4 regions of the Vibrio sp. 16 genome follow, and region 2 is predicted to be linked to each of the others. Evidence: predicted binding sites of a transcription regulator. Region 2 holds the regulator's gene; each other region holds the start of a gene.
What was found. Region 2 encodes PurR, which represses purine synthesis genes. Its sites were predicted from a motif close to TNANGNAAACGTTTNCNTNA; they were not measured.

Region 1 (7,921 bases), 1.2 Mb from region 2:
GGCTTGTAGAGCACAACCCAGTCTTCACTCAAGGCCAAGCAGGTAAAGCAGAGCACCTTTTGAATACAGGTGATATTCCGGTCGTTCAAAGTGACCGCGGTGGTCAAGTGACCTACCATGGTCCAGGCCAACTTGTGGCCTATTTTTTGATAAACCTTCGTCGTAAAAAATTAGGGGTTCGAGATTTGGTTACTCATATAGAGAACCTAGTGATCAACACCCTAAAACACTACAATATTGAATCAGCAGCACGACCTGACGCCCCAGGCGTCTACGTTGACGGTAAGAAAATCTGCTCTTTGGGTTTACGAATCCGTAAAGGCTGCTCATTCCATGGTCTCGCTCTAAACGTCAATATGGATTTGAGCCCATTTCTGCGCATCAACCCATGTGGTTATGCCGGAATGGAAATGGTTCAAGTCAGCCAATTAGGTGGACCAGAAGATATAGAGCACGTTGAAAGAACCTTAGTCGATGAACTGGTAACTTTGCTAGGTTACGAGCAAGTTGAATTCAGCACAGAAGCTCCTTCTGTACGATAAGAAGTAAAGAGAAGCAAAGAAGCATGAGTAAACCAATCCAAATGGAAAAAGGCGTCAAGTACCGCGACGCTGATAAGATGGCATTAATTCCTGTAAAAAATATGCCTACCGAGCAGAAAGAAGTTCTGCGCAAACCCGACTGGATGAAGATCAAGCTACCAGCAGATAGTCAGCGCATTCAAGATATTAAGTCCGCAATGCGTAAAAACAACCTGCACTCAGTTTGTGAAGAAGCCTCATGCCCTAACCTTGCTGAATGTTTCAACCACGGTACTGCTACCTTTATGATTTTAGGTGCGATCTGTACTCGTCGCTGTCCTTTCTGTGACGTTGCCCACGGTCGCCCACTGGCACCAGAAGCGGAAGAGCCGAAGAAACTGGCGAAAACCATCCAAGACATGAAGTTGAAATACGTGGTAATCACTTCTGTTGACCGTGACGACCTTCGTGATGGTGGTGCGCAGCACTTTGCTGACTGTAACCGTGAAATCCGTAAGCTAAACCCGAACATTAAGATCGAAACTCTGGTTCCTGATTTCCGTGGTCGTATGGATGTGGCGCTAGAGCTACTAAAAGACAATCCACCAGATGTCTTTAACCACAACCTAGAAACCGCTCCTCGTCTGTACCGCAAAGCTCGCCCTGGTGCGAACTACAAATGGTCTTTGGATCTACTGAAGAAATTTAAAGAGCAGCACCCTGATATTCCGACTAAGTCTGGCATCATGATGGGTCTTGGTGAGACCAAAGAAGAGATCATTGAAGTACTGAAAGATCTTCGCGAACACGGCGTTACTATGCTGACACTAGGTCAGTACCTTGCACCAAGTCGCCACCACCTACCGGTTGAGCGCTACGTGCCGCCTTCAGAGTTTGATGAGCTAAAAGAGATCGCACTCGAACTTGGCTTTACTCACGCCGCTTGTGGTCCATTTGTCCGCTCCTCTTACCACGCTGACCTTCAAGCGCAAGGTGTAGAAATTAGCTAATCTAGAAGCTAGATTGATTGAAAAGCTGACTGAATAGGTCAGCTTTTTTTTATCGTCCCTTGAATGAGACAGCGCACTTCTATAGGCTTACTCTACAAACATGATAAACCTGTCTCAGGTAACTTCGCCAAGGATCTAATATGAAAAAATTGGGATTAGCTGCTGCTATCGTACTAGCGGCATTAACCGCTGGCTGTGCTTCAAATACTAAGCAAGACAATTTCCGTGAAGCCTCTTTCGAACTTTGTAATACAGAAGTTGATATCTATTCAGTAAGTGATGATGGCCGCGTAAGAATTGTCTGTTCAGACGGTTCTAAGTTCGCCTTAAACAGTGAAGAGACGCTAGAAACCATGCGCGATATTAATATCGACTACTGTGACGGCGAAGGTCTCGGTAAGTTTAACGAGAGCAGAAAATACTACTCGTTCAAGTGTAAATCAGGAACATTACTGAGCATTTCAAAATAAGCTCGGAACACCGTTACTGAAAGGGTTGATGTAAAAACATCAGCCCTTTTTGTTTTATGCGTCCTCTTCAAGAGATTCCCTACTCGCTCCTTCGTCACTCTATGGAATGACAAAAACCCAAGATCAAAAAAGGGCTCAATGAGCCCTTTCAACATAGTTTTCAAAGTAGATGGACGAAATTCAAGGAGCTCACACGGAGTTTGCGCTAGCAAATGAGTATGTGCGACACAGAAGTTCGTTCACTCTACGAAGAAAAATTACGCGTAAACTGGTAGACGCTTACAGATCTCTAGCACTTTAGCTTTCGTTGCTTCGATAACTTCCTCGTTGCCGATGTTATCTAGCACGTCACACATCCAGTTTGCTAGTTCAGTTGCGTCTGCTTCAGTGAAACCACGGCGAGTAATTGCTGGAGAACCTACGCGGATACCAGACGTAACGAATGGGCTACGTGGATCGTTTGGTACTGAGTTCTTGTTTACAGTGATGTTTGCCGCGCCTAGTGCTGCGTCTGCATCTTTACCAGTGATGTCTTTGTCGATTAGGTCAACTAGGAACAGGTGGTTTTCAGTACCGTTAGAAACGATTTTGTAACCACGCTCTTGGAACTGAGCCACCATCGCTTTTGCGTTCTTCACTACGCGAGCTTGGTACTCTTTGAACTCAGGTTCCATTGCTTCTTTGAACGCTACCGCTTTACCAGCGATTACGTGCATTAGTGGACCACCTTGACCGCCAGGGAATACCGCTGAGTTCAGCTTCTTGTACATCTCTTCGCCAGCGTTAGACAGGATTAGACCACCACGTGGACCCGCTAGTGTTTTGTGTGTTGTTGTAGTCACAACGTGCGCGTGTGGTACTGGCGTTGGGTAAACACCTGCAGCGATAAGGCCAGCAACGTGCGCCATATCTACGAATAGCCAAGCACCTGCTTTGTCTGCGATTTCACGCATGCGAGCCCAATCTACGATTTGAGAGTAAGCTGAGAAACCACCGATGATCATCTTTGGTTTGTGCTCTAGAGCAAGTTGCTCCATTTCATCGTAGTTGATTTGGCCAGCTTCATCGATACCATAAGGAATAACGTTGTAGTGCTTACCAGAGAAGTTTACTGGTGAACCGTGAGTCAGGTGACCACCGTGCGCTAGGCTCATACCTAGAACTGTATCGCCTGGATTCAGAAGAGCCATGTAAACAGCGCTGTTTGCTTGAGAACCAGAGTGTGGCTGTACGTTTGCGTATTCACAACCGAAAAGCTCACATGCACGATCGATAGCAAGAGCTTCTGCTTTATCAACGTACTCACAACCACCATAGTAGCGCTTGCCTGGGTAACCTTCAGCGTACTTGTTTGTTAGCTGAGAACCTTGAGCTTCCATTACACGTGGGCTGGTGTAGTTTTCTGAAGCGATAAGTTCAATGTGTTCTTCCTGGCGAAGAGTTTCTTCTTGGATTGCTGCGAACAGTTCCGCATCGTAATCTGCGATGTTCATATCACGCTTTAGCATCTGTATCTCCTGACTCAGATTAAGACTTTAAAATTGCAAAAAAACTGATTTCTGACCTAAATACCGACGTTTTTACCTGACGCAAACGTTTGCATTAAGCTAATGACGCGCATTCTACATAATTTGATCTAGGTCATAAAGAGAAAATTCAAATTTTTCTCATGCAGTTTTTTCATAATGATTTACGAGAATCGTCATGTTGGCACTTTTTACGGCTCGTACTGAGCTAAGTGTCAAATCTATCCTTTACACCCCGTAAAACGATGATTACATAGGTTTACCTTAAATTTCCCTCTCAAGCTACCGAAATCCTTATTTTTTAAATAGTATGCACGCCATTATTTACTGGTTAAATTTCAAATTGATGGAAAAACACTCAAGAAAGGAAGACTGGGTCGCAATTTTAACTGGCACGTTTTTAGTTGCTCAGGGCGTCTTCTTCCTGCAATCCGCTTCGTTACTGACTGGCGGAACCACTGGCTTAGCGTTATTAGTTAGCCAATTTGTATCGATTTCATTTGGTACGCTCTATTTTATTGCTAACTGCCCATTCTACTTATTGGCGTGGAAACGATTTGGCGCTCGATTCGCGTTCAACAGTGCTATTTCTGGCGCTTTGGTTTCGATTTTTGCTGACCACCTCTACTTGGTGATTAGCTTAGACACGATCAATGAGGTGTACTGCGCGGTAGCGGGTGGACTGCTGATGGGATTAGGCATGTTGATTTTGTTCCGTCATCGCTCAAGCCTTGGGGGATTCAATGTCTTGTGTCTCTTTATTCAAGACAAGTTTGGCATCTCGGTGGGTAAATCTCAGCTTGCTATCGACTTTTGTATCTTAATTGCCTCTTGCTTCTTTGTATCAATCGAAGTCATTGGCCTATCGATTCTTGGCGCTATTGCTCTAAACCTTGTACTAGCAATGAACCATAAGCCAACTCGCTACTCTGTGAATTACGGTTAATTACCACGCTTCATAAAATTAAGGGTTGATGCATCCGCATCAACCCTTTTTCTTTTTTAGTTCAGCTCACCATGGGAGCTTCGAGCTTTCACATCATGGCTAAGTTCTCGGTTAAGCTCTGCCTCTACGTGTCCCGGAGCCTGTGTACCTGCCGAAATCAATCGGTACATAGCTGGAATCACAAACAAGGTTACGAGCGTCGCAAAAGCCATACCGAAGAAAATAACCGTACCGACAGCCACTCGGCTTTCATAGCCCGCGCCCGTCGAAACAATTAAAGGAATCGCTCCAGCAAGCGTCGTAAATGCAGTCATCATGATTGGACGTAAACGGCGAGCCGACGCATCCAAAATAGCTTTTTCAAACTCGATCCCTCTGTCTCGAAGCTGGTTAGCAAACTCAACGATTAAGATACCGTTTTTGGTCACCATGCCGATCAGCATGATCATACCGATTTGGCTATAGATGTTGAGCCCCTGCCCCATCAAGAATAATCCAAGGAATCCACCAAACACGCCCATAGGCACCGTGAACATCACCACCAGCGGGTTAATAAAGCTCTCAAATTGAGCAGCAAGAACCAAATACGCCACCAGCAAAGCCAAGGCAAAGACCACTAAGGTACTCGATTGATTCTCTTTGTAATCTTTCGATTCTCCCGAGTAACTCACGGAAATATCCCCCGGAAGTAACTCAATCGCTTGTTGATCTAAAAAGTCGAGCGCTTCGCCCAGCGTGTAGCCATCGGATAAGTTGGCCGTAATCGTAATCGCCTTTTGCTTGTTGTAGTGCGACAGGCGAATCGACGAAGCCACCTCTTCAATTTTGGTCACGGCATCAAGAGTAACTAATTCGCCAGAAGCAGTGCGCATGTAGATTTGGCTTAAATCCGCAGCGTTGTTAAAGCTGTCTTCGTCGCCTCGCAAGTAAACATCGTACTCTTCACCGCGTTCGACAAACGTAGTTTCACTCTTACCACCAAGCATAATCTCAAGCGTGTCAGAAATATCCGAGACTCGAATACCAAGCTCTGCTGCACGCTGCTTATCCACTGTGACAACTAACTCAGGCGTTTTTTCGGAGTAATTGATGTCTGCACCTTCCATGTAAGGCGACTCTTCCGCTAAACGCTCTAATTTTTCCGCCCACTGTTTTAACTCTGGGTAATCACTGCCGCCTAGTACAAATTGAACCGGCTCACTCGATCCACCTCGGAATCCAGGCATAAATGGGAAGACGCGCACATCTGGGATACCAGTCAACGCCTTCCGGACTTGGCCAAGCGCCTGCTGCGCGGTGACATCACGGTCATTCCAGTCCTCTAAGATCATGATCACGAAGCCCGTTTGGTCACCAGCGTTCCCCCCAAAGGCAGGCGATTGAATACTGAACGACTTCAAGAAACCTTGACCAAGCAAAGGCATTAAACGCTCTTCAACAATATCCATATTGGCCGACATGCGGTTATAACTGGTGGCATCGGCGCCACGAACAAAAGCAAAGATTACCCCGCGGTCTTCAGATGGTGTGAGCTGTGCAGGCACCTGCTGCATTAACCCCCAACTGCCGCCCATACAAGCGAGGATGACAAGCGGTGCTGCCCATTTCCAATTTAGTGCCGATCGAAGAACCTTACGATAACCAGATTCCAGATGACCAAACATACGGTCAATAAATAGGTTGAAGCGGTTCGGTTTTACGTTAGCTTTTAGAAGCTTGCTCCCCAGAACCGGAGTTAGCGTCAAGGCAATCAAAGATGAGAAGATCACCGACATTGCCAGCAATACGGAAAACTCAGTAAATAGCAGACCGACCATGCCATCCATAAAGGAGATAGGCAGGAAAACCATGACAAGTACCAAGGTGGTTGCGATTACAGCAAAGCCTACCTCACGGGTACCTTTGTACGCAGCGAGTAGCGGCTTTTCACCATTTTCGATGTGGTGGAAAATGTTCTCGACCACAACGATTGCATCATCGACAACCAGACCAATCGACAGAATCAACGCCATCAGGGTGATAAGGTTGATGGAAAAGCCAAAGTAATACGCGGCAATAAAGGAAGAAATCAAGGATACTGGCACAGTCACAGCAGGAATAAGGGTTGCCCTAGCCTGACCAATAAAGATGTACAGAACAAGGATCACCAATCCGCCGGTAATAAAGAGCGTGCTATATACTTCAGCAATCGAGCGCTCAATGAATACGGTTGAGTCGTAATCAATGGCTAAACGCGTTCCTTCTGGCAAAAATTGTTGAATGTTCTCGACTTCGGTATGGACTCGGTCTGCAACTTCCAGTGGGTTAGCATCGGATTGAGGCACAATTCCCATACTCACATTGACTACGCCGTCACTTTTGAAAGTGGAGTTTTCGTTTTCTGCACCGATGTAAACGTCTGCGACATCTCTTAAATAGATTGGCGAGTTATCACTGGCACGTTTAACCACCAAGTATTCGAAATCTTCGGCTTGGTTATAGCTGCGCGCCGTGCGTACCGACATCACAATCTGATCGTTGCGTACTTCACCACCTGGGCTTTCAATATTTTCGCTGCGCAGCGCTGAAGTTATGTCAGAGGTAGTGACGCCGCGACCAGCCATTTGTTCAGGCTTGAGCTTAACGTACATCACTTTGTACAAACCGCCCGAAATGTCCACCGAGCTCACACCTGAGATCAAGCTAAAGCGATCCATCAAGACACGCTCAACATAATCGGTAAGCTGAGTGCGGTCCATTTCAGAAGAGCTTAAATTGATATAGAGAGAAGCCTCACCCGAACCATTATTCTTAAACACAACGGGATCATCAGCTTCATCAGGTAACGATCGCTGGGCACGAGCAACGGCATCACGGACATCACTGACACCGGTATTTAAGTCGTAACCTAAATCGAAGGTGATGGTAATCCTAGACATGCTGTTGCGGGTGGTCGAGGAGATTTCATCGATACCGCTTATCCCCGATAACTGATCTTCCAGCACCGAGGTGATTTGGCTTTCGATGATGGTGGCAGATGCCCCTTCATAGCGGGTACTGATCGAGACGACTGGGCTTTCAATGTCAGGCATCTCACGTACAGCCAACTTACTGAACGACACAATACCAAACACGCACAGCAGTAAGCTAAGCACCAGTGCAGCGACTGGTCTTTTCACAGACACATCAGAGAGCAACATGACTATTTGCCCTCTTGATTATTTGGCTCGCCTTTAGGACGTCCATCACTGCCTAGCTCGGCGACCGTCACACCGTTTCGCATGTTTACAATGCCTTGAACAACAATCTTGTCACCGATAGATAATCCGTCTTCAATCACAACTAGGTTATCAACGCGAGCGCCCAAAACGACTTGGGTTCGAACCGCTTTGTTGTCTTCACCAACAACGTAGACGTAACGCTTGGTTCCAGAGTACTCAAGCGCCTGAACAGGAATAATAGGCGCTTC
Region 2 (7,921 bases):
CTATGAACTCTGAAATGCTATTTCACAAAACATTTGAACACCCAACAAGCAATGAGTGGGTGGTTTTTGTGCATGGAGCCGGAGGCAGTTCGTCTATTTGGTTCAAGCAAATCAAAGCGTACAAGCAGCACTTTAATTTGTTGCTCATAGACCTAAGAGGGCACGGGCGATCAAATCAGCTACTAAAGGAGATCATGGCGAACCGCTACACGTTTAAGGCGGTCACGCAAGACATTCTCCAAGTTCTGGATCACCTCAAGATTCGATCAGCACACTTCGTTGGGATGTCTTTAGGAACGATCATCGTAAGAAATATCGCAGAGCTTGCCTCGGAGCGTGTGAAATCCATGGTGCTGGGTGGGGCAGTAACACGCCTGAACACGCGTTCACAAGTGTTGGTGCGTCTCGGTAACTTATGTAAACACATCGTGCCTTATATGTGGTTATACAGCTTATTTGCTTATATTGTGATGCCACAGCGGACACAGAAAGAATCACGTCACCTGTTTATCCGCGAAGCCAAAAAACTGTGTCAGAAAGAGTTTAAGCGCTGGTTTATACTCACGGCAGAAGTAAACCCATTAATGAAGTATTTCAAAGATAGAGAATTGCCAATTCCGACGCTGTATCTAATGGGAGAGCGAGACTACATGTTTATTAAGCCAGTGAAAGAGATGGTTGCCGTTCACCAGCAGAGTCAATTGCTTGAGATTCCTGATTGTGGACATGTGTGTAATGTAGAGCGTCCGGAAGAGTTCAATCAGCATTCGATTGCCTTTATACAACAGCAAATTAAGGCGACTTAATCTGCTGCGGTGCCGCATTGCCAGCAAACCCCAAATTGTGATTCGTTGACTTCTCCACATTGACTGCAGTGCCAGTCGCTACCATTTTGCGTTGTCCTAAATTGGTCGATGATCTCATTCGCCTGATTGCGCTTATTTGGTTCTAAAAGCCAAACATAAGGCTCGCTGTTTTCACCGAATGGGATTTCTCCCTGCAACCCGAATATCCCTTCACCACGAACTTCACAGCTGATGTCTTGAGACTTTAGAAGCTCACAGACAATGTGAGCTTCTGGAGGATTACTCGCTGAGTAGATTTTCATGACGCCGAGCCATTCTGTGCGGATGGCGATGACTTAATTTTATTCATGACCCATTTCGCAATGACAGGGAAAAGACCCAGTAAAGCAAATGACGCTAAGACGGAAGGCGAGACAATGCCTGAAAGGCTCTCAATTTGCGCTAACTGAGTACCCGCGTTTAAGTAAACGGCTGTGCCGGGTAACATACCTAGTTGGCTGACAAAATAGAATCGAGTTACCGAAATAGGCGTTAATCCCATGAGTAAATTAATAAGGAAGAAGGGGAAGACAGGAATCAACCTTAGTGAGAATAGATAAAACGCCCCATCACGTTCTACACCTTGGTTAATCGCACTCAGCTTATCGCCAAACTTTCCTTGCACCCAGTCTCGCAATAGGAAACGGCTGCTTAAAAAGGCGAGCGTTGCACCAATGGTGCTGGCAAAAGAGACCAACAGCAAACTTGTCCAAAACCCAAAGAGCGCAGCGCCCAAAAGCGTAACAACGGCTGCTCCAGGAATGGAGAACGCGGTTATGGCGACGTAGGCGAAAAAGTAAGTCAATGCGGCGAAGACGAAGTTTTCGCTGATGTAATCTGAGAGTGCAAGCTGCTGTGCTTTCGCGTTTTCGAGCGTCAGGTATTGCCCAAAGTTCATCGCCAGAAAGGCGATAAGCGCAACTAAGACTATCCCCAAGATCAATTTTTTATTCATAATCGCGTCCTTTAATACTCTTCGCAAGGATAACTCTGACCCTATAGTTACATACTTAAGTTAGTATAGGGAATGATTGATATAGACAATAAGAACGAGAGCGAGAAGAAAATATTTCCTTAGAGACTAAAAAAGCCAGCAAGTGCTGGCTTTTTCATCGATTGATTGAGCTAGTTGCTCAATTTATTCAGTAGTTCTTGTCTTCGGCTTTGCGGTATAACAGACCAATGTGTGCCCCTGATTGCTCCCTCTAGTGCCCACAGCAGTTCAACGCTCACTTCTGCTGAGTGTGTCGATTGAATCGCCTTGTACGCTTTAACAGCGCCCGCTTCTTCTAAAGATTCGACATCGTCAATCCCGGCTTTCTTTAGCATTCTTTCCGTTGCCAAGCGCAGGTTGGGTAGGTCTTTCAAGCGATTTGGTTTCGCTTTCGATTGTACTTTTTTCTCTTCTTTTGCTGCGATCAGCGCTTGTCTTGCCAATGCCAGTGTTTTTTCATTGTCTGAGGAAATGTCATCGCTCAAAGCAAAATATTTAGTCACAACGGGAAAACCACGTTTTTTGTAGACGTAGGGTTCCAAAGAAAGGGCATTGCACTGTTTGATTAACTGAGCATCCGCTCTTACATGAAGCTTATCGTTGACCACTAAAGCAAACATCGTCTCATCTGCGAATATGCCGAAGCCGCCAAACATTGAACGAGACTTAATTTGACCAAGTTGCTCAAATAGTCTCATTGAGTCTTTAAGTATTGGTTTATCCATGCTGTATTTTCTCGGTGTATATGTATACGCCACCAATTCAGGTCCGAGAGATTAGCAAAATAATGCAGAAATTTTGTCAGTAAGGTGTCATACAAGAAAACACTTCGTAAAATCTCGACGAATTCCATGTCTGCTCATACTCAGTATTGAGACGCGTCCAGTTTACGAGAAAGCTTAATGTACTAGTTTTGCATTTTTGCCATCGGCAACCCCGCTACCTTGTATAAGTATACTTAAGGCCGGAGGCTTTGCGTCCCATCCTTTCGAAATGGTTTGCCCTGTTCGTGGCATTGATCGAACAAGTTAAGAATAAATAATATTTGAGGTAAGTATCACACTTGTAGTGAGTAAATGTGATCTTAGTTCAGTAATTTGGCGGGTTATATGCGCCTGACTGATAATTAATCAAAGAGTCAGGCGCTGAGTGATGATGTTATTTGTTGAGGTTGCGCACGGTACAGCGCTCGACAATTTCAGGGTGCATCTCAAACACTCGCTTGTCGTGTTCTTTGTCCTTGATACGCTCTAACAAAATTTCGAACGCGTTCTTACCGACACGTCGTTTCGGTTGGTGAACAGTCGTGAGCGGTGGAGAGAAGTATTCCGCTAACTCGATGTTGTCGTAACCAATAATGGACATATCTTCTGGAATGCGGATACCTTTTTGTTGTAGGCGGCTCATTAGACCCAGTGCCATCGTATCGTTGAAGCAGAAAACGGCACTCGGGCGTTTATCCATTGCAACAATCTTGTCTGCGGCTAGGACTGCAGTGTCACATTCAAAGTTACCTTCAAGGATCCAGTCTTCATCAACTGCCAAGTTCGCTTCGTTCATTGCTCGCTTGAAGCCTGCGATACGCTCCTGACATGCTGCTTTTTCGAAGTGCCCGCTCAAACAAGCAATATCTTTGTGGCCACGCTCAATCAGGTATTTAGTCGCTAGATAGCCGCCTTCTTCTGAGTTGTCGATGATTTCTGAGTTGTCGATGATTTTGTCAGCTTGTGAGCTTTCAGGGCCCCAGTCCATGACCACTTTAGGAATGTCTTTATGACGGTCAAGCATTTCGCTGAGTTCTTCTGTGAGGTCAGAACACATGACCAAGATGCCGTCTACGCGCTTTTCTGCAAGCATGCGGATATAGTCGCGTTGCTTCTCATAGATGCCGCCGGTATTACACAAAATCAGCGTGTAACCTTGGCGGTAACAGTAACTCTCAACACCATCAATAACTTCTGAAAAGAAGAGGTTTGTTGATTGAGTCACCAGCATGCCAATCGTGCGTGTTGTATTACACTTTAAGCTTCGAGCAACGGCACTAGGCGCATAGTTCAGCTCTGTTACTGCTTCCATGACCTTTTCTTGGGTCGCTTCGGCAACAAAACGCGTTTTATTAATTACGTGAGATACAGTAGTTGTTGATACGCCGGCTAAGCGCGCTACGTCTTTTATGGTGGCCATAAGGTTTTGTCCTGTCGATGACTGCCACGAAACAATATTCCTAAGTGTAGGATAATCTGGCAGAAAGTATCAGAAACACAAAAACCGCTTATAATTAGCGGTTTGTATTTAATTCGTTCATTTTTATCGTTTGCGGTCACGATTCTAGACCGCAAACAAACTAAGCGCAAATAAAAAGGTTTTTGTTCCCTGCTCGTGGTCACAAAAGCTCGTATTTATTCGCCTTTTAGGTAGCGAGAGTCAAGTTCCATAAACGCAACCATTAACATCACAATGGCAGAGTAGAATCCGAAATCATCTAAAGCTTTGCACTTAGCGGCGAACTTTGGCACCCAATTAAGTAGTGCGTGGCTGATGAACTTGTCTTGCTCTTCAAGTGCGTTTTCCATTTCAACATCACTTTCAAGTTCATTCGAGCGAATAATCAGATTACCAAGGAAGTCGAGTTCAATCGCGATATGATCCGCAGGTTCATTTAGGTTTTCATCAACTTGGACGCCATGCTTTTGCATTAGTGCTTCCATTTCTCTCGCCGGCTCATCGTTAAGCAGTCCGCTTTTGCCTACATACATCGACGCATATGGAAGGGCAGAGTCTCTGTCTGATTTAAGGAATAAGTCACAAAAATCTGCGGCTAATTCAAGCTGCGCGTCTTCACGGTCCATAAGTCGATTTAGTGCATCAACTAAGTTGTCGACAGAAGGTTTTAGATCTGGGTTGTCGCCAAGCCCAGAGAGAAACGAACGAATCTCGGCTGAATGGTATTGGTCTAACGCCTCTTGAGTGAGCTCTTTCGCCAATAAGCTCGATAGCCACCAATAGATTTCTGCGCGTTTTTCATTGAATGATTTAATTTCTTGCATTAGGTCAGGCTCCTAAAATAACTGCGCTTAGTGTACCCAATAAAGATGAACAGCGATAATGTCAGCTGTATAGAATTGAGTCTAAAAATGGAAAAATATGAACAGATGACCTAGGTTTGTCTTGAATCAAGAAAAAATCATCTTTCTTGGTTTTAAAGTAACAAATACTAGAAATGTTACTGTTTATGAATAGAATACTCGTTAGAACGATGACCAATGTAAATAAGTGGTGTAAATGAGCTATCACGTATTAGTTGTAGAAGATGACGCAGTAACTCGCAGCAAGCTAGTTGGTTACTTTCAGAATGAAGGTTACCACGTAAGCGAAGCCGAAAGTGGCGAGCAAATGCGTGATTCACTACAAAACAATGCGATAGATTTAGTGATGTTGGATATTAATCTTCCTGGAGAGGATGGTTTGATGCTAACACGCGAACTTCGCAGTCAGTCAGACATTGGGATTATCCTGGTTACAGGACGCACGGATAGCATTGATAAGATTGTCGGTCTAGAAATGGGCGCCGACGATTATGTCACAAAACCATTTGAGCTAAGAGAGTTGTTAGTTCGTGTCAAAAATTTGCTGTGGCGTATTTCGGCGGCGCGCAATTCATCAGGCACGGTCGATGCAGACAAACAAGATGGCAACATAGTACGCTTTGGTGAGTGGACATTTGATGTTCAACGACGAGCATTAAGTCGTGCTGGTGAACCAGTTAAGTTGACTAAAGCTGAGTATGAACTGCTTGTTGCGCTGTCGTCTTACCCAAATCAAGTATTGAGCCGTGAGCGCATTTTGAACATGATTAGCCATCGCGTGGATGCACCAAACGATCGTACGATCGATGTTCTCATTCGTCGCATGCGCGCTAAGATGGAATTTGATCCTAAGAACCCTCAAATTTTTGTGACGGTTCACGGTGAAGGCTACATGTTTGCTGGGGACTAACCCTTGAATTGAGTAAAAAACCGAGGCATGTGCCTCGGTTTTTTTGTTTTATAGTTGGCTTTCTGGAGCTTCGATGACGTGTTGTTCCTCATACTCCGACGCCCAATCTCTGAGCTTTTGCCACAAGATTCCTAGTGTCTCATGCCAGTAGCGTTCGGTTTGCTCTAGGTAGACTGCCTTGGGTGTGTACTTAGACCAAGGCTCAGTAACGTTATCGTGAGCTAAGTAGTTTGTTGGTGCAGGGTAGGGTTTTAAGCCCGCCGAGTGAAACTCGTTTAATGCCCGTTTCATGTGGCTCGCGGAAGTCACCACGACCATTTTCTTGTGTTTCACAAAGGCGGCAGCTTGTCGTGCTTCTTCCCATGTGTCTTTTGCCGTCTCAAGCAAAATAATATCAGATTTAGACACGCCGAGAGCGAGCGCCACTTTGGCCATCATGCGAGCATTGCTTATGTCTGATCCTCCCGAATAACCCGACAATATGAGCTTCGAACCAGGATAAATACGCATAACACGAATGCCTTCAGCAAGGCGCATCAAACCTGTACGGCTCAACTCGGACGTTGGTGGGATTTTGTCATCCACCACATGGCCGCTGCCTAGTACCATCACGTAATCAATCGACTCGTCAACGGGAAAGAACGCAGAATATTGACGCTCAAGTGGCATCAATAGCCGCGAGGAGACTGGCTGAAACGCAATAAGGAACATACCAATAAAAGAGAAAAGAACGATAAAACAGCCGGTCTTTTGATTTCGAGTGAACATGATCAACATCAAGCCCAATAGGCCGATGATAAGCATTGCCGGTAGCGGCATCAGAAGAGAAGAGACCACTTTTTTCAGCTCAAACATACTAAATAGTCCGAAAAAACATCAGTTGATTATTTTTTAAGAGAAACCCTCTTTATTCCTGCTTTTCTTGTGACAGAATAGCAGCACGATTGGACATGATACCCTAAGCTGCTGTGACTGAAGACCGTAATTTCGACGATATTGCCCACAAATTTGCAAAAAATATTTACGGCTCCGATAAAGGAGAGATTCGCCAAGTCATTGTTTGGGAAGACTTAGAGCAACTACTCTCTTCTATTGACGGTGACAAACGTGCATTAACGATATTGGATGCAGGTGGTGGATTAGCGCAAATGTCGCAAAAGCTTGCCAAACTCGGACACCAAGTCGCGTTATGTGATCTATCTTCGGAAATGCTGCAACTGGCGAAACAGGATATTGAAAAAAATAACTTGCTTGAGCAGTATCGCTTGATTCATTCTCCAGTCCAAGAAATTGGTCAACATCTCGATAGTCCAGTTGATATGGTGATGTTCCATGCGGTGATGGAGTGGTTAGTCGACCCGAAAACGGCGCTAGAAAAAGTACTAGAGCAAGTGAAATCTGATGGTGCGGCATCCATCATGTTCTACAACCATCACGGCTTGGTCTACAAAAATGTTGTATGTGGCAATATTCCTCATGTTCTTGAGGGCATGCCACATCGGAAACGATTTAAATTACAGCCACAGAAAGGCTTAAAACCAGAAGACGTCTACCAATGGATAGAAGATGCTGGGTTTGAAATCTGTGGCAAATCTGGAATTCGTTGTTTTAGTGATTACATAGGGAATATGGAATACACAGGGGATTACCAGTATGAAGATGTATTGGCTTTAGAAAAACAATTGTGTCGACAAGAGCCATACCTCTCATTAGGCCGTTACATTCATGTATGGGCCAAAAAGAAACAGAAACAGGAACAATAATGAGTGAGATAACTCTCAATGCTGCAGAGCAACCAATTGATGAATTGGTGGGCTGGGTAAAGCAGCACGATTTCTCATTAAACCTGACGACAGAGCGGTTGGCATTTTTGATTGCTATCGCGGTACTCAGTAACGAAAGGTTTGATGAAGAATTGGGTGAAGGTGAACTGCATGATGCGTTTACAATCGTCACTCGATTATTTGAAGAGACAGGAGACGCTTCCGCGTTTCGTGCCAACAATGCCATCAATGAGATGGTTAAGCAGCGTCTTATTAGCCGTTTTGTCAGTGAGATTACTGACGGAGCCGCCATATACCGCCTG
Region 3 (7,921 bases), 240 kb from region 2:
TCCATAACGATACAGCAGAGCTAAAGAAACAACATAAAGTATCTGAAGCTCAACTTGCCAAGCGTGAAGCCGCTATTTGGTTGACCGAAGAGGATCCAGAATACCTCTCAATCGATCACGCTGAAATGCTCAAGCCTGACGACATTATCGAGTTTAAGCGAGATGGCGTACAAGACGGCGTCTATAAAAAACTGCGTCTAGCAAAGTACCCTATTCAAGCCAGACTAGATCTACACAAACGGACCCTAGAGCAAGCGCGAGATGAAGTCGTCAAGTTTTTAAAGCAATGTATGCGGCTGGACATCCGCACCGTGGTCATTGTTCATGGCAAGGGTGAACGCTCTAATCCACCAGCCCTTATGAAAAGTTTCGTCGCACAATGGCTGATGCAAATCAAAGAGGTGCAATGTGTTCACAGTGCCCAACGCTTTCATGGTGGCACTGGAGCGGTGTACGTTTTGTTACGAAAAAGCGCTGAGAAAAAGATTGAGACACGTGAGCGACATCAAAAACGATTGGGTTAACGCCCCTGCGGTGCTAGAATGCGCGCCCTCAATGTGCTGATGTTTTCATCAGCACTTTTTATTAACCGCCGTTGTGAAACGTTAGGAGAACAACATGTCACAAGATAATGCAAAACGCCTCAATAAGTTCATCAGCGAAACGGGCTTTTGCTCTCGCCGAGAAGCTGATCGATTGATTGAGCAAGGTCGCGTCACCATCAATGGTCAAGTTCCTGAAATGGGGACAAAAGTGATGCCAGGAGACGATGTTCGCGTCGATGATAAACCAATCAACGCGGTCACTGATAAGCCTGTCTACATTGCGCTAAACAAACCAACAGGTATTACCTGCACCACGGAGCGCGATATTCCGGGCAATATCGTTGATTTCGTTGGCCATAAAAAACGCATTTTCCCTATTGGTCGCCTTGATAAGCCTTCAGACGGTCTTATCTTTCTGACCAACGATGGTGATATCGTTAACAAAATACTTCGTGCTGGTAATAACCACGAAAAAGAGTATGTGGTTCGAGTCGATAAACCAATCAGCGATGACTTCATCAAGAAAATGTCTTCGGGCGTGAATATTCTCGATACCATCACCTTGCCGTGTAAAGTGACCAAAGAGACCAAGTTTTCATTCCGTATAGTTCTAACTCAAGGCCTCAACCGTCAAATTCGCCGCATGTGTGAAGCCTTGGGCTATGAAGTATTCAAACTTCGCCGTGTGCGTATTATGAATATCTCTCTTGATGGTATTCCGAATGGCCAATGGCGCTACTTAACAGATGCGGAAGTGGCTGAAATTCTTGCCATGTGTGAAGGCTCAAGTAACACTGAAGAAGCTTCAAAGATCGATGCTAAAGGTAAACGTATTCGCAAAGCGACAGACGCTAAACTGTTTGATAGCCGAGAAGAAAACCAAGACTCGACCGCTCGTCGCAACCAGAAACAACGAACCTTCAAAGGCCGTAACGCGGATGAATTCCGTCACGCACCGAACTCTAAGAAAGGTCGCCACAGCGGTAAGCAAAGTGAGTTTAAAGGTAAGCCAGGTGGCAATAAAGGGAAGACCTTCCATAAGCCTGCGTCTGAGAATAGTCAACGCCCTAGCAAGCCAAAGCGCGGCGGCACATTAAGTCTGAAGAAATAATTAGCAAACGAAAAGGGAGCCAACAATCGGCTCCCTTTTTAAATCATAGCTATCGACAACTTATAGCGTACCGAAGATTTTATCGCCTGCGTCACCAAGACCAGGGACGATGTAGCCTTTATCGTTTAGCTTCTCATCGATCGCAGCAGTGAATAGCTCAACATCTGGGTGTGCTTTTTCTAACGCTTCGATACCTTCAGGAGCAGAAACTAAAACGAGAACTTTAATCGCTTTACAACCTTTCTCTTTAAGTAGGTCGATAGTAGCGATCATTGAACCACCTGTCGCTAGCATAGGGTCAACAACAAGCGCAATACGCTCATCCATGTTAGACGCTAGCTTGTTGAAGTATGGTACTGGCTCAAGTGTTTCTTCATCACGGTAAATACCAACAACGCTGATACGAGCACTTGGCATGTGCTCAAGAACACCATCCATCATACCCAAACCTGCACGTAGGATAGGCACAACGGTTACCTTTTTACCTTTGATTTGGTCAACTTCAACAGGACCATTCCAACCTTCAATGGTTACTTTTTCCGTTTCAAAGTCTGCAGTCGCTTCGTACGTTAGTAGGCTACCAACTTCTGTGGCTAGCTCGCGAAAGCGCTTCGTGCTGATGTCACCTTCTCTCATTAGACCTAGTTTGTGCTTAACAAGAGGGTGTTTTACTTCAACAACTTTCATTTCCATCTCCGGCTTATGTGGTGATTTTTAAACAAACCTTCAGATTATAAACGATTTCGTTCTCAATTTCTTGCGTAAAGACAAAAGAAAAAACTCACGCAAACGTTTGCTATATGGGTTTATCCGCTGTTAGAATAGCGCCGTTTTCATATCCAACTTAAAAACCGAGGACTTCCCTGTGAGTGCTGATAACACATCTCTTAGCTATAAAGACGCTGGCGTAGATATCGATGCAGGCAACGCGCTTGTTGACCGTATTAAAGGTGCTGTAAAACGCACACGTCGCCCAGAAGTAATGGGTGGTATTGGTGGTTTTGGCGCATTGTGTGAACTGCCAACAAAATACAAACAACCTGTGTTGGTATCAGGTACTGATGGCGTAGGAACCAAACTTCGCCTCGCTTTGGATATGAACAAGCACGACACAATCGGCGTTGACCTTGTTGCTATGTGTGTGAACGATCTTATTGTTCAAGGCGCGGAGCCTCTATTTTTCCTAGATTACTACGCTACGGGCAAACTCGACGTTGACACCGCAGCAGACGTTGTCTCTGGCATCGCTGATGGTTGTATTCAGGCAGGTTGTGCGCTAATTGGTGGTGAAACCGCTGAAATGCCAGGCATGTACGAAGGCGAAGACTACGACGTCGCTGGCTTCTGTGTCGGCGTGGTAGAAAAAGAAGACGTGATCGACGGCACCAAAGTTGCTGCTGGCGATGCGCTTATCGCGGTCGGCTCAAGTGGTCCACACTCAAACGGTTACTCATTAATCCGTAAGATCCTTGAAGTATCTGGCGCAGACAAAAACGAAGAGCTAGCAGGTCGCACAATCGGCGAGCACCTACTAGAACCAACCAAGATTTACATCAAATCAGCACTGAAAATGATTGAGAAACACGACATTCACGCGATTTCTCACATCACAGGTGGTGGTTTCTGGGAAAACATCCCGCGCGTACTTCCTGAAGGTACTAAAGCGGTTGTTGATGGTAACAGCTGGGAATGGCCAATCATCTTCAAATGGCTACAAGAGAAAGGCAACGTAACGACTCACGAAATGTATCGCACATTCAACTGTGGTGTTGGCCTAGTGATTGCTCTTCCGAAAGATCAAGCTGATGCAGCGGTTGAACTTCTAAATGCAGAAGGTGAAAACGCTTGGGTAATCGGTGAGATCGCTTCTGCTGAAGCCGGCGAAGAACAAGTAGAGATCAAATAAGCATGAAGAGTATCGTTGTTTTAGTTTCAGGAAACGGTTCTAACCTACAAGCAATTATTGATGCTTGCAGCAAAGACATTACTAACGGTCGTGTCACGGCGGTCTTTTCCAACAAAGCGAATGTCTTTGCCTTAGAGCGAGCAGAAAAAGCAGGGGCAGCCGCTCACTTCCTTGATCCTAAAGCTTTCGATACTCGTGACGCGTTTGATAAAGAGCTCATGAAGCAGATCGACGAATATCAACCTGATGTCGTTGTACTTGCTGGCTATATGCGTATTCTGAGCGGTGAGTTTGTTCGTCACTACCAAGGACGTATGATCAATATTCACCCTTCTCTTCTGCCCAAATACCCTGGCTTAAATACCTATCAGCGTGCCATTCATGCTGGTGATGAAGAGCATGGCACCAGTGTTCACTTCGTAACAGAGCAACTTGATGGCGGCCCTGTCATCCTACAAGCTAAAGTGCCAATTTTCGATGAGGATACGGTCGAAACATTAACTGAACGCGTACAAACTCAAGAGCACAGAATCTACCCACTGGTCGTAAAATGGCTAGTGGAAGAGCGCTTAGTAATGAAAGATGAAAAGGAAGCCTACCTTGATGGAGAGCTTCTGGGTATTCATGGCTACGCTGCCCAAGAGTAATTTGGTTTTCAATCCATTTGGCGAGCTTTCATGCTCGCCTTTTTTTCATCTCTCGTTCATCTTGGGTTAGGTAAATTCAGATTGAACGCATAGGAGAATAGTCATGGATTTAAAAAGTTTACTCAATCAAGCACTCAACTCAGATATAGTCCAGCAAGGTCAAAAACAACTCAAACAGCAATCCAGCTCAGGTACGCTCAAATCACTTGGAGCTGGAGCAGTTGGCGGCGGATTAGTGAACCTTCTGATGGGCTCCAAGAAGAGCAAGAAGCTTGGCAAAAAAATGAGGGTCAATGCGTTAAAAATTGGAGGTGTCGCTGCACTTGGCGCACTGGCCTATAAGGTATACAACGACTCTCAAACCAATCAGGCCTCTCCTGAACCTCAAAATGAGTTTCGCGAAGATGATCCAATACATAGTGAACTCATCTTAAAAGCCATGATCGCAGCTGCAAAAGCTGACGGCCATGTAGACACACAAGAAATGGAGCGCATCGAGAACGCACTCAAAGAGTCGGGAGTTGGCCACCAACTTCAAAGCATTATCCACAATGAGCTGAATAAACCACTCGACCCAAATGAAGTCGCACGTTTAGCCGCGACACCACAGCAAGCCGCTGAAATTTACCTCGCCTCCTTGATAGTGATAGACGAGCAGAACTTTATGGAAAAAGCCTATTTGCAAGAGCTTGCTAAACAAATGCAACTGGCGCCAGAAGTTATCAACCAGCTTGAGGCACAACTGCGTATTGAGCAATAATTGGTCGACAGCCTCTTGGTCTTGCGCTAGAACAACCTTAGCTTTTGAGTTTGTTCAGACGAGTGTGTATATTTGAGAGCAGTTATCATTTATTGGAGAATTAGCCATGCAAGTATACGGCTGTTGTGAATTGGTTCGTGAGCTGTACGCTCAGATCGGTAGTGGCGATCAAGCTTATGTCCCTCAGGCAATATCTTGTGCAGTACGAGCACTAAATGACATCGCTGCGGATGACTCTTTACCAAAGGAAGCCAGAGAAAAAGCCGCTTTCGCTGCTGCTAATCTACTTATCTCGGACTTCGAGGATAAGTAATGAACTTAGCCAACTTTGAAACGATGGATCCTATCATGTTGATGAGCATCGTGAACATGAAACTACGTGATGACTTTGGTGGTGATCTGGACAAACTCGCTGCTTACTTCGATATCGACAAAGCGGCGCTTGAAGCAAAATTAGCGACCGCTGGCTTTGACTTCCTACCTGATGCTGGCCAATTCCGATAATAAGAATCCACTATTCTGTTACAAAAAAACCGCCCCGTTTGAGGCGGTTTTTCTTTAAGACAATCTAGACGATTACTCTTCGTCAAACATCTCTTCTTCACGGGCTGCTTTTGCCGCAAGGTAACGAGATTTTTTGTCAGCCGCTTCTTGAGCTAGACGCGCTTCGCGTTCTTCACGCTCTTTGCGAGCTTCGCCTTTACGCTCATTCCGCGCGGCTTGGTTTTTGATGAAACCCGCTAACTCTTTTTCTGCCCATTCTTGAGCTGCAGCTTCTGTTTCAAAACCTGACTCACGTTTTGATACTGTCGTCTTACGTGATGTAACTTGGCGAGTAATTTCTGCACACCAACCGTTACGTTTTTCAGTAGTACGGATGGCAAATTTTCTATTTTTAGACATTTTTCATTCCTAAGGGATTAATCAGGGATTCGGTCAACTTGATCACTCCATCTAAGCTGAGCTGTTTAACACCATCCCTTGGTAAGCGCGGTATTAGAGCATAAAAGTGAGATCTATGCTGCAAATTTTTCGTCGTATTGTACCAAAAATAAAGCGCTGGTCTCTCAACCAGCGCTTTACTATTTTTGTGAACCTTCGACTAAATCAAGTTAACCTAAGTTCTTACGTGCGTTTTGGAACATACGCATCCAAGCACCGTTCTCGCCCCAACCTTCTGGAGACCATGAGTTAGCCACTGTACGGAATACACGCTCTGGGTGTGGCATCATGATAGTTACGCGGCCATCTTGAGTCGTAAGACCTGTGATTGCGTTTGGTGAACCGTTCGGGTTGTTCGGGTATTGCTGCGTTGGGTTACCGTGGTTGTCCACGTAGCGAACCGCAACCGTACCTGATGCTTCAATCGCCGCTAGGTGGTCAGCGTCACGAACTTCTACGCGACCTTCACCGTGAGATACTGCGATTGGCATACGAGAACCTGCCATACCATCGAAGAATACAGAGTCAGACTTCTGAACTTCTACTAGGCTGAAGCGAGCTTCAAAACGCTCAGACTCATTGCGAACGAAGCGTGGCCATAGGTCTGCACCTGGAATTAGCTCTTTCAGGTTCGATAGCATCTGACAGCCGTTACACACACCTAGAGAGAACGTATCTTCACGCTGGAAGAAGCCTTCAAACTGGTTGCGAGCTTGTTCGTTGAACAAGATAGATTTCGCCCAACCTTCACCGGCACCTAGAACGTCACCGTAAGAGAAGCCACCACAAGCTACTAGACCTTGGTACTCTTCTAGCACAGCTTGACCGGTTAGGATATCGCTCATGTGAATATCAGTTGCTTCAAAGCCAGCACGGTCGAATGCTGCTGCCATCTCAACGTGAGAGTTAACACCCTGCTCACGTAAGATTGCCATCTTAGGCTTAGCGCCTTTCGCGATATATGGTGCGGCAATATCTTCGTTCACATCGAAGCTTAGCTTAACGTTCAGACCTGGGTCAGAGTTGTCTTTCTTAGCTTCGTGCTCTTGGTCAGCACATGCTGGGTTATCACGTAGACCTTGCATCTTGTGCGTAGTCTCAGCCCAGATTGTACGTAGTTCAGTACGGTTACGCTCTAGAACGACTGTGTCACCAGAAGTAATCACTAGCTCATCAGATGCTTCTACAGAGCCAATAACGTGTGAACATGCTTCAAGACCGTTTGCTGCTAGCGTTGAAAGTACAGCGTCCAGGTCATCATTCTTAACCTGAAGTACCGCACCTAGCTCTTCGTTAAATAGAGAGGCTAGAGCATCGTCACCTAGGTCAGCAATATCTGCTTTCACACCACAGTGACCTGCGAATGCCATTTCAGCTAGAGTAACGAATAGACCACCGTCACCCTTATCGTGATAAGCCACTACTTGATCGTTCGCTACAAGAGTTTGAACGCCGTCGTAGAAACCTTTTAGTTGCGCTGCGTTGTCTACGTCTGCTGGCTTGTCACCAAGCTGTTTGTAAACCTGCGCTAGTGCTGTTGCACCTAGACGATTTTGACCGTTACCTAGGTCAATAAGTACTAGTGACGTGTCACCTTTGTCAGTGCGAAGCTGAGGAGTGATTGTCTTACGAACATCTTCAACACGAGCAAACGCAGTGATGATCAGAGATAGCGGAGACGTGACTTCTTTCTGCTCGCCATTCTCTTCCCACTTAGTCTTCATCGACATTGAGTCTTTACCCACAGGGATAGTCAGACCAAGTGCTGGACATAGCTCTTCACCCACGGCTTTCACTGCTTCGTAAAGACCAGCATCTTCACCCGGGTGACCTGCTGGAGACATCCAGTTTGCAGACAGTTTAATGTGTTTGATATCACCGATGTTTGTCGCGGCGATGTTAGTGATCGCTTCACCCACCGCTAGACGAGCAGAAGCACCGAAGTCTAGTAGAGCAACTGGCGTACGCTCACCCATTGACATAGCCTCACCGTGGTAAGTGTCGTAACTT
Region 4 (7,921 bases), on a different replicon from region 2:
GCCTTTGTCCCAACCATGCTTGGCAAGAATGCTCTCGATCATCATTTGTGTCGTGCCCGAGCGGCTTGGTGTACTCATGGTGATGTGGCCAAAATAATCAAACCGAGCAAGATCTTGAAACCGTGTGGGTACTTTGAGGTTGTTCGCCATTAAGTAATCTTTGTTCCAAACCAATCCAGCACCGGAGTAGCCAACGCTCACCACTTTATTGCGCTTGGGTAACACAAACGGCACTAACCACCGGGGCATTTCATTCCCGTAGGCAACCTTGGCCAGTTGGTTGCGCTTGTAGAGCTCTTCCATCAAAAACGGCGATGAGCTGAGTACCACATCGACATCTTGAATATAGCTTTTGTTCAACAGTTGAATTGCAGATTGAGTCCGACGGTGGATCAATTTGATGTCCACCTTAGGGTTTTGCTGTTTGTACTCGAACATCAGCTCGGCAATCGGCTCGCTAGAGAAGGTGGTCAATATCACCAATTGCTCCTGACTGATCGCAGCCGATGAGCTCAATGTCAGCCATGCGGCAAGGATAGAATGGCGCCACGCGGTTAACTTTCTAATCAATCTCACTTCACAAAATCCCTTCGAAATGTGCGTCAATTCAAAAACTGGTGAAAACACCATTAATTTCTTTTTTGAGCAATTGGGTCACTGCTGACGCATCTTGTTATTTCACTAACTGTAATTCTATCAATTTCGCCACTGATAGATCGGTTAAAAGTGCCATTTTTAACCCAGCCCAATCGTTCATTTGAGTCACTTTTGTCTCAAAAAGTCACTTTTGAGCGTTTCCGTTACCTTCTGCATGATGCTCCCGACAACTCATTTACCGTCACACATTCACGGAGTGAAACATTTATGTTTAATTTCTTTAAAACACGTCCGGACTTACCTTTGTCCGATGGTTCGAAAGAAGCCATGCAATCTCGCTTTAAGCGTTACCAATGGCAAGTATTTCTAGGCTTAGTCTTTGGTTATGCCGTTTTCTACGTTGTTCGTATGAGCTTAGGTGTCGTTAAGAAACCGATGCTTGATGCAGGCATCGTAACCATTGAAGAGCTGGGTATTATGGGCTCGGCGTTCTTCTTTACCTATGCGATAGGTAAGTTTTCAAACGGCTTCCTTTCTGACTACGCCAACATTGGCCGCTTTATGTCGTTTTCACTGCTCTTATCAGGTGCAACGGCCGTGGTAATGGGCTTGAACACCGCAGGTTTCTTCTTTGTTCTGCTTTGGGGCTTGAACGGTTGGTTCCAGTCGGTTGGTTCAGCACCATCATGTGTTTCCTTGTTCCAATGGTTCTCGCCAAAACAGCGCGGCTCTCGCTACTCTGTATGGGGCGGTTCACGTAACATTGGTGAAGGTATCACTTGGATCCTAACCGCAACGCTAGTGAGCTACCTAGGCTGGCGTGCAGGCTTCATTGGCGCAGGTATCGCGGCCATTGCAGCAGCACTTTGTATGTTCTTTGCACTTAAAGACCGCCCTCAAACGTACGGTCTACCAGATGCTGCAACAGCATTCGATGAAGAGCCAGAAATCAAGAAAGCAAACGATCCTAAAGAGACACGTCGTGCTCAGATGTTTGTTCTAAAACAGCCTGCGGTATGGCTTATTGCAGCAGCGTGTGCGGCTATGTATGTCTCTCGCTATGCTATGTCTTCTTGGGCAGTGCTTTACCTTCAAGAGTCAAAAGGCTACTCGCTGATTGATGCTGGTTTTGCGATGTCAACGTACCCTATTGCTGGCCTTGCAGGTGCTATTTTGTCCGGTATCGTGTCTGACAAACTATTCAATGCAAACCGTCATATCCCAACCCTACTTTACGGATTGGCAAACATTGCAGGTATGTGTTTGATGTTCTTTGGTCCAGACAACCGCATTATTGATGCCGTCGCACTTGGATTGATTGGCTTCGCGATCGGTGGTCTTGTGGTATTCCTAGCGGGTCTAACAGCTTGTGACCTAATGCCGAAGAACGCAGTAGGTGCGGTAAAAGGCTTCATTGGTCTGTTCTCTTACATGGCAGCCTCTGCGCAAGAAGTGGTATCAGCATCGCTTATCACAATCACTGAGGTTGATGGCGTTAAGCACTATGACTTCTCTCAAGCTCAGTACTTCTGGCTAGCGGCAGGTGTTGTGTCACTACTCTTAGCATTGACCGTTTGGAATGCGAAGAAAGTGGTCGATATCGACGAAGAGCAAAACCCTGAGCTAAAAGCTAACCCAGCAAGCTAACAACATACGGGGAGTTCGCTCCCCTTTGGCTGGCGGTCGTCATTCTACTGTGAATGCTCGTCTTAAAGGCTCATATCCATGACGAGTATCTGCCCTGTCAAGGAATACGACCACCAGCCTCCCCCTTTTTTAATACCCAATTTCAGTTATGTTGTTAAAGGTAAGGTTATGAACAAAACAAAAATTGTCGCAACAGTTGGTCCAGCAAGCCAAAGCTCCCCTGTGTTAGAAGAGATGATCCTCGCTGGTGTGAATGTCGTGCGCCTGAATTTCTCTCACGGAAACCCAGCGGATCACATCGCTACCGCAGCACGAGTGCGAGTGGCCGCCGCAAAATTAGGCAAACACGTCGGTATATTGGTTGACCTTCAAGGTCCTAAGATTCGCATTGCAGGATTTAAAAATGACGCGATTCACCTGAACGCTGGCGACACATTTATTCTCGATGGTACGCTAGACTCACAATCAGGCGATGAGCAACGTGTCGGTTTGGATTACCCGCAACTCATCAAAGACCTCTCACTTGGCAACCAACTGCTGCTTGACGATGGTCGAATCCAACTGGAAGTATCTGCAATAAACGACGAGAAAACCATTGTAGAGACCAAGGTAATCAACGGCGGAAAGCTCTCCAATCGCAAAGGGATCAATTTGCTCGGTGGCGGACTCTCTGCCCCTGCCTTAACTGAAAAAGACAAACAAGATATTCAAACCGCCGCTGTGATTGATGCTGAGTTTCTCGCAGTTTCGTTTCCACGCAACGCGGAAGATTTGCAAGATGCCAGACAGATCGCTCGCCAAGCAGGTTGCCAAGCGCAAATCGTCGCTAAAATTGAGCGCGCCGAGATCGTTGCTAACCAAGACGCAATGGATAAGGTGATTCAAGCGTCCGACGTCATTATGGTCGCCCGCGGGGACCTTGGCGTAGAAATCGGAGACGCTCGCTTACCACGCGTGCAAAAAACCTTAATTGGCCGTGCAAAACACTTTGGCAAGCCAGTCATTACCGCCACACAAATGATGGAATCCATGATTGAAAACCCGCTGCCAACCCGCGCGGAAGTTATGGATGTCGCCAACGCAGTCATCGACGGCACCGATGCTGTGATGCTCTCCGCTGAATCGGCCACTGGCGCTTACCCTGTCGAGGCAGTACAAGCGATGGCACGTATCGCGCGCGGCGTTGAGTTGGAAACCGAATGCTCAAGCCAGTGCTGGGAAAACGTTCAACAACTGTGCAGCAGCAGCAGTAAGAGCTTTGCCATCTCTTCGATATTGCTGGCCGCACGCTCACAACAAAATCTTGGTGTTGCGGTGTTCACAAACAGCGGTGAGACTCCTCTGCTCATGTCTCGTTGCCACAGCAAAGCCGTGATTTGGGCACTAAGCAATGATGAAAAGCTATTAGCTCGCCTGTCACTGCTGCGTGGTGTCGAGCCCGTTTACGCCTCGGTAGAGGACCGCGACCTATCCGATACGGTATTGGATATCCTCGATAAGCCGATCCGTGATAGCGGCATTCATTCGCTGCTGATCTCGCGTTTTGAGTCCGTTGAAGGTTCAGGCGACATCAACATCAGCCGTTTGATTACGATTGCCAACAAAGAGTCGGTTGCCGCTTAAGATTTCTCCTCCTTAGATATTTATATCTAATCACCCTCCCCCATCCTTGCTCCACAGGGAAACTTAGGGATTTGGCCTACCTTTACGGTAGGTCCTTTTTTTCTCGGTGCTGTCTCTTTACGTTCCATCATGGTCCGATTTCAGTTAAAGTCGACATCAAACTAAAACTATCGCTTTACAACGTACTATTTAACGTTATTATCCTTCCGCAAACGTTTGCCTTACTATTTGTGTGTGTTTTTAGAGGGTTTTATGCTGTCCGATATCGAGATCTGCCGTACGACATCACTGCTGCCTATATCTGAGGTTGCTCAACAAGCTGGTTTACTAGAATCAGACTTCCACAGCCAAGGAAAATACAAGGCCAAAATTTCCCTTGATAGCCTGAAGCGCCTGTCAAACCGCGATAGCGGAAAGTTGGTTCTTGTCACCGCCATTACCCCCACGCCACTTGGCGAAGGTAAAACGGTCACAACCATTGGCCTAGCTCAGGGCATTGCCAAATTAAATCACTCAGTGATGGCGTGTATTCGCCAGCCCTCTATGGGCCCCGTTTTTGGCGTGAAAGGCGGTGCAGCGGGCGGTGGTTACTCGCAAGTCGCCCCGATGGAAGAGCTAAACCTGCACCTTACTGGTGATATCCATGCCGTGACTGCGGCGCACAATTTGGCTGCGGCCGCAATTGACGCGCGCATCTATCACGAGCAACGCCAAGGCTATAAAGACTTTGAGCAACGCACGGAGATGAAAGCGCTCAAGATCGATCCAAAGCGCGTCGTTTGGAAGCGCGTGATGGACCACAATGATCGTGCTCTACGCATGGTCACCGTAGGTCGCAACGAACCTAACAAAACCATTAACGGTTTTGAGCGTGAAGATGGCTTCGATATTTCCGCTGCATCTGAGCTAATGGCTATCCTTGCCCTTGCCGCTGACCTAAAAGATCTTCGTGTTCGCATTGGCCGTATTGTTGTCGCTTACGATATTGATGGTAACCCGATTACAACGGAAGATTTGCAAGTCGCCGGTGCGATGGCAGTAAGCATGAAAGAGGCGATCGAGCCAACGCTCATGCAAACGCTTGAGGGCGTTCCAACGTTAATCCATGCTGGTCCATTCGCCAACATCGCCCACGGCAACTCTTCAATTATCGCCGATAACATCGCGACCAAGTTGGGTGAGTTCACGGTCACTGAAGGCGGCTTCGGCTCCGACATGGGCTTTGAGAAAGCGTGTAACATCAAAGCGCAAATGTCACAGAAATCGCCAGATTGTGCGGTTATCGTCGCAACCCTTCGCGGCCTAAAAGCAAACTCCGGTCTTTATGACTTAAAGCCAGGCCAACCAATCCCTGATTCCCTATTTAATGACGACCAAGATGCACTGGTTGCGGGTTTCGAAAATCTTAAATGGCATATCAACAACGTCAGCAAATATGGTGTCCCTGCGGTGGTCGCGATTAATCGCTTCCCGCAAGATAGCGATGAAGAGTTGCAAGCCCTTAAAGCGATGATCGAGTCGTTACCTAACGAGGTTGAAGTGGCTATCAGTGAAGGTTTTGCCAAAGGTGGAGAAGGAACGGTAGAGCTTGCCAAGAAAGTGATCGCCCAATGCGAAAAACAGGTCACGTTCACTCCTCTGTACGCATTCAACCAAACCACGGAAGAAAAACTGATGGCAGTCGCTGAAGTGGGTTACGGGGCAGCCGGTGTGACACTTAGCTATCAAGCTCGCAAACAGCTTGATGAACTCAAAGCGCACGGATTCGATAACCTAGCGGTTTGCCTTGCGAAGTCACCGCTATCTATTTCAACCAATGGCAGCATTAAGGGCGCGCCATCAGGGTTTGATGTGCCAATCCGCGAACTTCGTCTATGTGCAGGCGCCGGCTTTGTTTATGCGCTGTGTGGCAACGTCATGACCATGCCGGGCTTACCAGAAAAACCCGCCTTTATGAACCTTGATCTCGATGATGACGGCAACATCATTGGCTTAAGTTGATTACAATTTAAACCGCAGTTCGAGGCTAAGTAGTTCAAACTTAGCCTCTTTTTTATCCTCATTTCCGGTCTCTCCATGCAGTTGGCCTCGATATCATGTACCATTGGTACATCACTTCGCGAAAACTGGAACTCTTCATGGAAGCAGAACTACTGGAAATCAAAAACTTCCTCGCCCAACACCCGCCTTTCGACGAACTTGAAGATGACGTACTTAATTTCGTCACTAAGCATGTTGAAATCTCTTACTTCCGAGAAGATACCCCTGTGATTCATTTTGGCGACGAAATCCATGACCTTTATATGGTTCGCAGCGGAGTCGTCGAAGTGTATCGACGCAAAGGCGAGCTCTACAATCGACTTGATGAAGGGGCGTTGTTCGGGCAGATGGGACTGCTAACCAACAACAAAGTCCGTTTTCCCGCAAAAGCGATTAAAGACACGCTGCTTTACTGTATTCCAGAAGCGGTCTTTCAAGAGTTGTATGAAAAGCACGAAACCTTTGCCGACTTCGTCGAAGTTGAAGATAACGCCCGATTGCGCCAAGCGGTATCGAGCAATAACGAGCAAAATGACTTAACGACGTCTAAAGTGCGCACCCTACTCAGCGGTGAAGCGCCTTTTGTTATCAAAACAGAGTCGATCCAAAATGCGGCCATTAAGATGGCGGATGAAAATGTCTCATCTTTGCTCATTATCGACCCAGATGTTCTCGAAGATGACGAAGATGACAACAACCCGCTCGTCGGCATCATTACTGACCGCGACCTTTGTACCCGCGTGCTTGCCCAAGGTTTAGACCCGAATGATGAAGTCTCGAGTGTCATGACCACCGAAGTGATCTCGCTCGACCACAATGCTTACGTTTACGAAGCCATGCTCACTATGCTTCGCTATAACGTGCATCACCTTCCAGTATTAAAAGACAAAAAACCGATTGGCATCATTGAAGCTACCGATATTGTTCGCTACGAATCACAAAACTCGCTGCTGTTGGTCAGTAGCATCTTCCAACAACAATCGATAGAGGAGCTGGCGACACTCTCTGAACAAGTAAAAGACAGCTTTGTCCGATTAGTAAACGAAGACGCCAACTCTCACATGGTCGGCAGCGCAATGTCGGTGATTGGCCGAAGCTTCAAGCAGCGCATCATTGAACTTGCAGAAGAAGAACTGGGAGAACCACCCATCCCCTACTGTTTTGTTGCTTTAGGGTCGATGGGGCGCGACGAACAATTGCTGGTCACGGATCAAGATAACGCCATCATTCTTGATAACACCTTTGTCAAACAAGAACACGACGCCTATTTTGCGGAGTTAGCGAAACGCGTTTGTGATGGCTTAGACAAATGCGGCTATACCTACTGTACTGGTGACATCATGGCGACCAACCCAGATTGGCGCATGACACGCACCGAGTGGGAAGAGTGCTTCGCCGATTGGATTGACGACCCGAACCCGAAAGCGCTGCTCAACGCTTCGATCTTCTTCGACCTCGATGGCGTATACGGCCGCCTTAAATGGGCAGAGCAGCTGAACGGTTTTATTGTCCGTCGAGCAAGAAGGAACAATCGCTTCCTCGCGTGTTTGGCTCGAAATGCCATGAATCGAACGCCGCCTTTAGGCTTTTTCAAAGACTTTGTCATGGAAAAAGATGGCCAGCACAAAAACTCTATCAATTTGAAACGACGTGGCACTGCCCCACTGGCGGATCTTATTCGCGTTCACGCTTTGGCGGTCGGCTCACGCTCTAAGAACTCGTTCGAACGCTTAGACGACATTCAGGAAGCGGGCATTTTGCCGAAAGGAAAAGCTCGCGACCTGAGCGACGCGCTGGAGTTTATCTCCATGGTGCGTATTCGCCACCAAGCATTCGATGTTGAGAATCAGATCGATCCGGATAACAATATTGAGCCTGAAAACCTGTCTGATTTCGAACGTCGTAACCTTAAAGACGCGTTCCAGATCTTAAGCAATGCACAGAACTTCCTTAAATTCCGCTATCAAGCCAGTAACAACTTCAAGTAAGAGGCGACAATGATCAAACGAATTAT

Region 1: the regulator PurR is predicted to act here: its motif matches at 3,587-3,606, upstream of glyA (serine hydroxymethyltransferase).
Region 3: the regulator PurR is predicted to act here: its motif matches at 2,438-2,457, upstream of purM (phosphoribosylformylglycinamidine cyclo-ligase).
Region 4: the regulator PurR is predicted to act here: its motif matches at 4,072-4,091, upstream of U9J37_RS20215 (formate--tetrahydrofolate ligase).

The regions. Positions count from the first base shown of each region.
Region 1 is NZ_OY808997.1:1,727,596-1,735,516, forward strand. Features, by position in the region: gene lipB (lipoyl(octanoyl) transferase LipB) at 1-542, shown strand, start outside; gene lipA (lipoyl synthase) at 566-1,531, shown strand; gene U9J37_RS07775 (hypothetical protein) at 1,672-2,001, shown strand; gene glyA (serine hydroxymethyltransferase) at 2,259-3,509, opposite strand; gene U9J37_RS07785 (YitT family protein) at 3,874-4,473, shown strand; gene vexH (vibriobactin export RND transporter permease subunit VexH) at 4,530-7,652, opposite strand; gene U9J37_RS07795 (efflux RND transporter periplasmic adaptor subunit) at 7,655-7,921, opposite strand, start outside.
Region 2 is NZ_OY808997.1:485,788-493,708, forward strand. Features, by position in the region: gene U9J37_RS02195 (alpha/beta fold hydrolase) at 3-806, shown strand; gene U9J37_RS02200 (putative signal transducing protein) at 803-1,108, opposite strand; gene U9J37_RS02205 (TVP38/TMEM64 family protein) at 1,105-1,800, opposite strand; gene U9J37_RS02210 (TfoX/Sxy family DNA transformation protein) at 1,971-2,564, opposite strand; cyclic di-GMP riboswitch class I at 2,766-2,852, opposite strand; gene purR (HTH-type transcriptional repressor PurR) at 2,998-4,023, opposite strand; gene torD (molecular chaperone TorD) at 4,239-4,886, opposite strand; gene torR (two-component system response regulator TorR) at 5,122-5,835, shown strand; gene elyC (envelope biogenesis factor ElyC) at 5,884-6,690, opposite strand; gene cmoM (tRNA uridine 5-oxyacetic acid(34) methyltransferase CmoM) at 6,804-7,598, shown strand; gene mukF (chromosome partition protein MukF) at 7,598-7,921, shown strand, end outside.
Region 3 is NZ_OY808997.1:243,711-251,631, reverse strand. Features, by position in the region: gene smrA (DNA endonuclease SmrA) at 1-524, shown strand, start outside; gene rluF (23S rRNA pseudouridine(2604) synthase RluF) at 619-1,656, shown strand; gene upp (uracil phosphoribosyltransferase) at 1,717-2,343, opposite strand; gene purM (phosphoribosylformylglycinamidine cyclo-ligase) at 2,522-3,562, shown strand; gene purN (phosphoribosylglycinamide formyltransferase) at 3,565-4,209, shown strand; gene U9J37_RS01095 (tellurite resistance TerB family protein) at 4,313-4,969, shown strand; gene U9J37_RS01090 (YaeP family protein) at 5,076-5,282, shown strand; gene U9J37_RS01085 (DUF4250 domain-containing protein) at 5,282-5,473, shown strand; gene U9J37_RS01080 (DUF3622 domain-containing protein) at 5,546-5,872, opposite strand; gene purL (phosphoribosylformylglycinamidine synthase) at 6,082-7,921, opposite strand, start outside.
Region 4 is NZ_OY808998.1:1,329,838-1,337,758, reverse strand. Features, by position in the region: gene U9J37_RS20230 (ABC transporter substrate-binding protein) at 1-576, opposite strand, end outside; gene U9J37_RS20225 (MFS transporter) at 865-2,244, shown strand; gene pyk (pyruvate kinase) at 2,413-3,867, shown strand; gene U9J37_RS20215 (formate--tetrahydrofolate ligase) at 4,120-5,868, shown strand; gene U9J37_RS20210 (DUF294 nucleotidyltransferase-like domain-containing protein) at 6,006-7,895, shown strand; gene U9J37_RS20205 (3'-5' exonuclease) at 7,905-7,921, shown strand, end outside.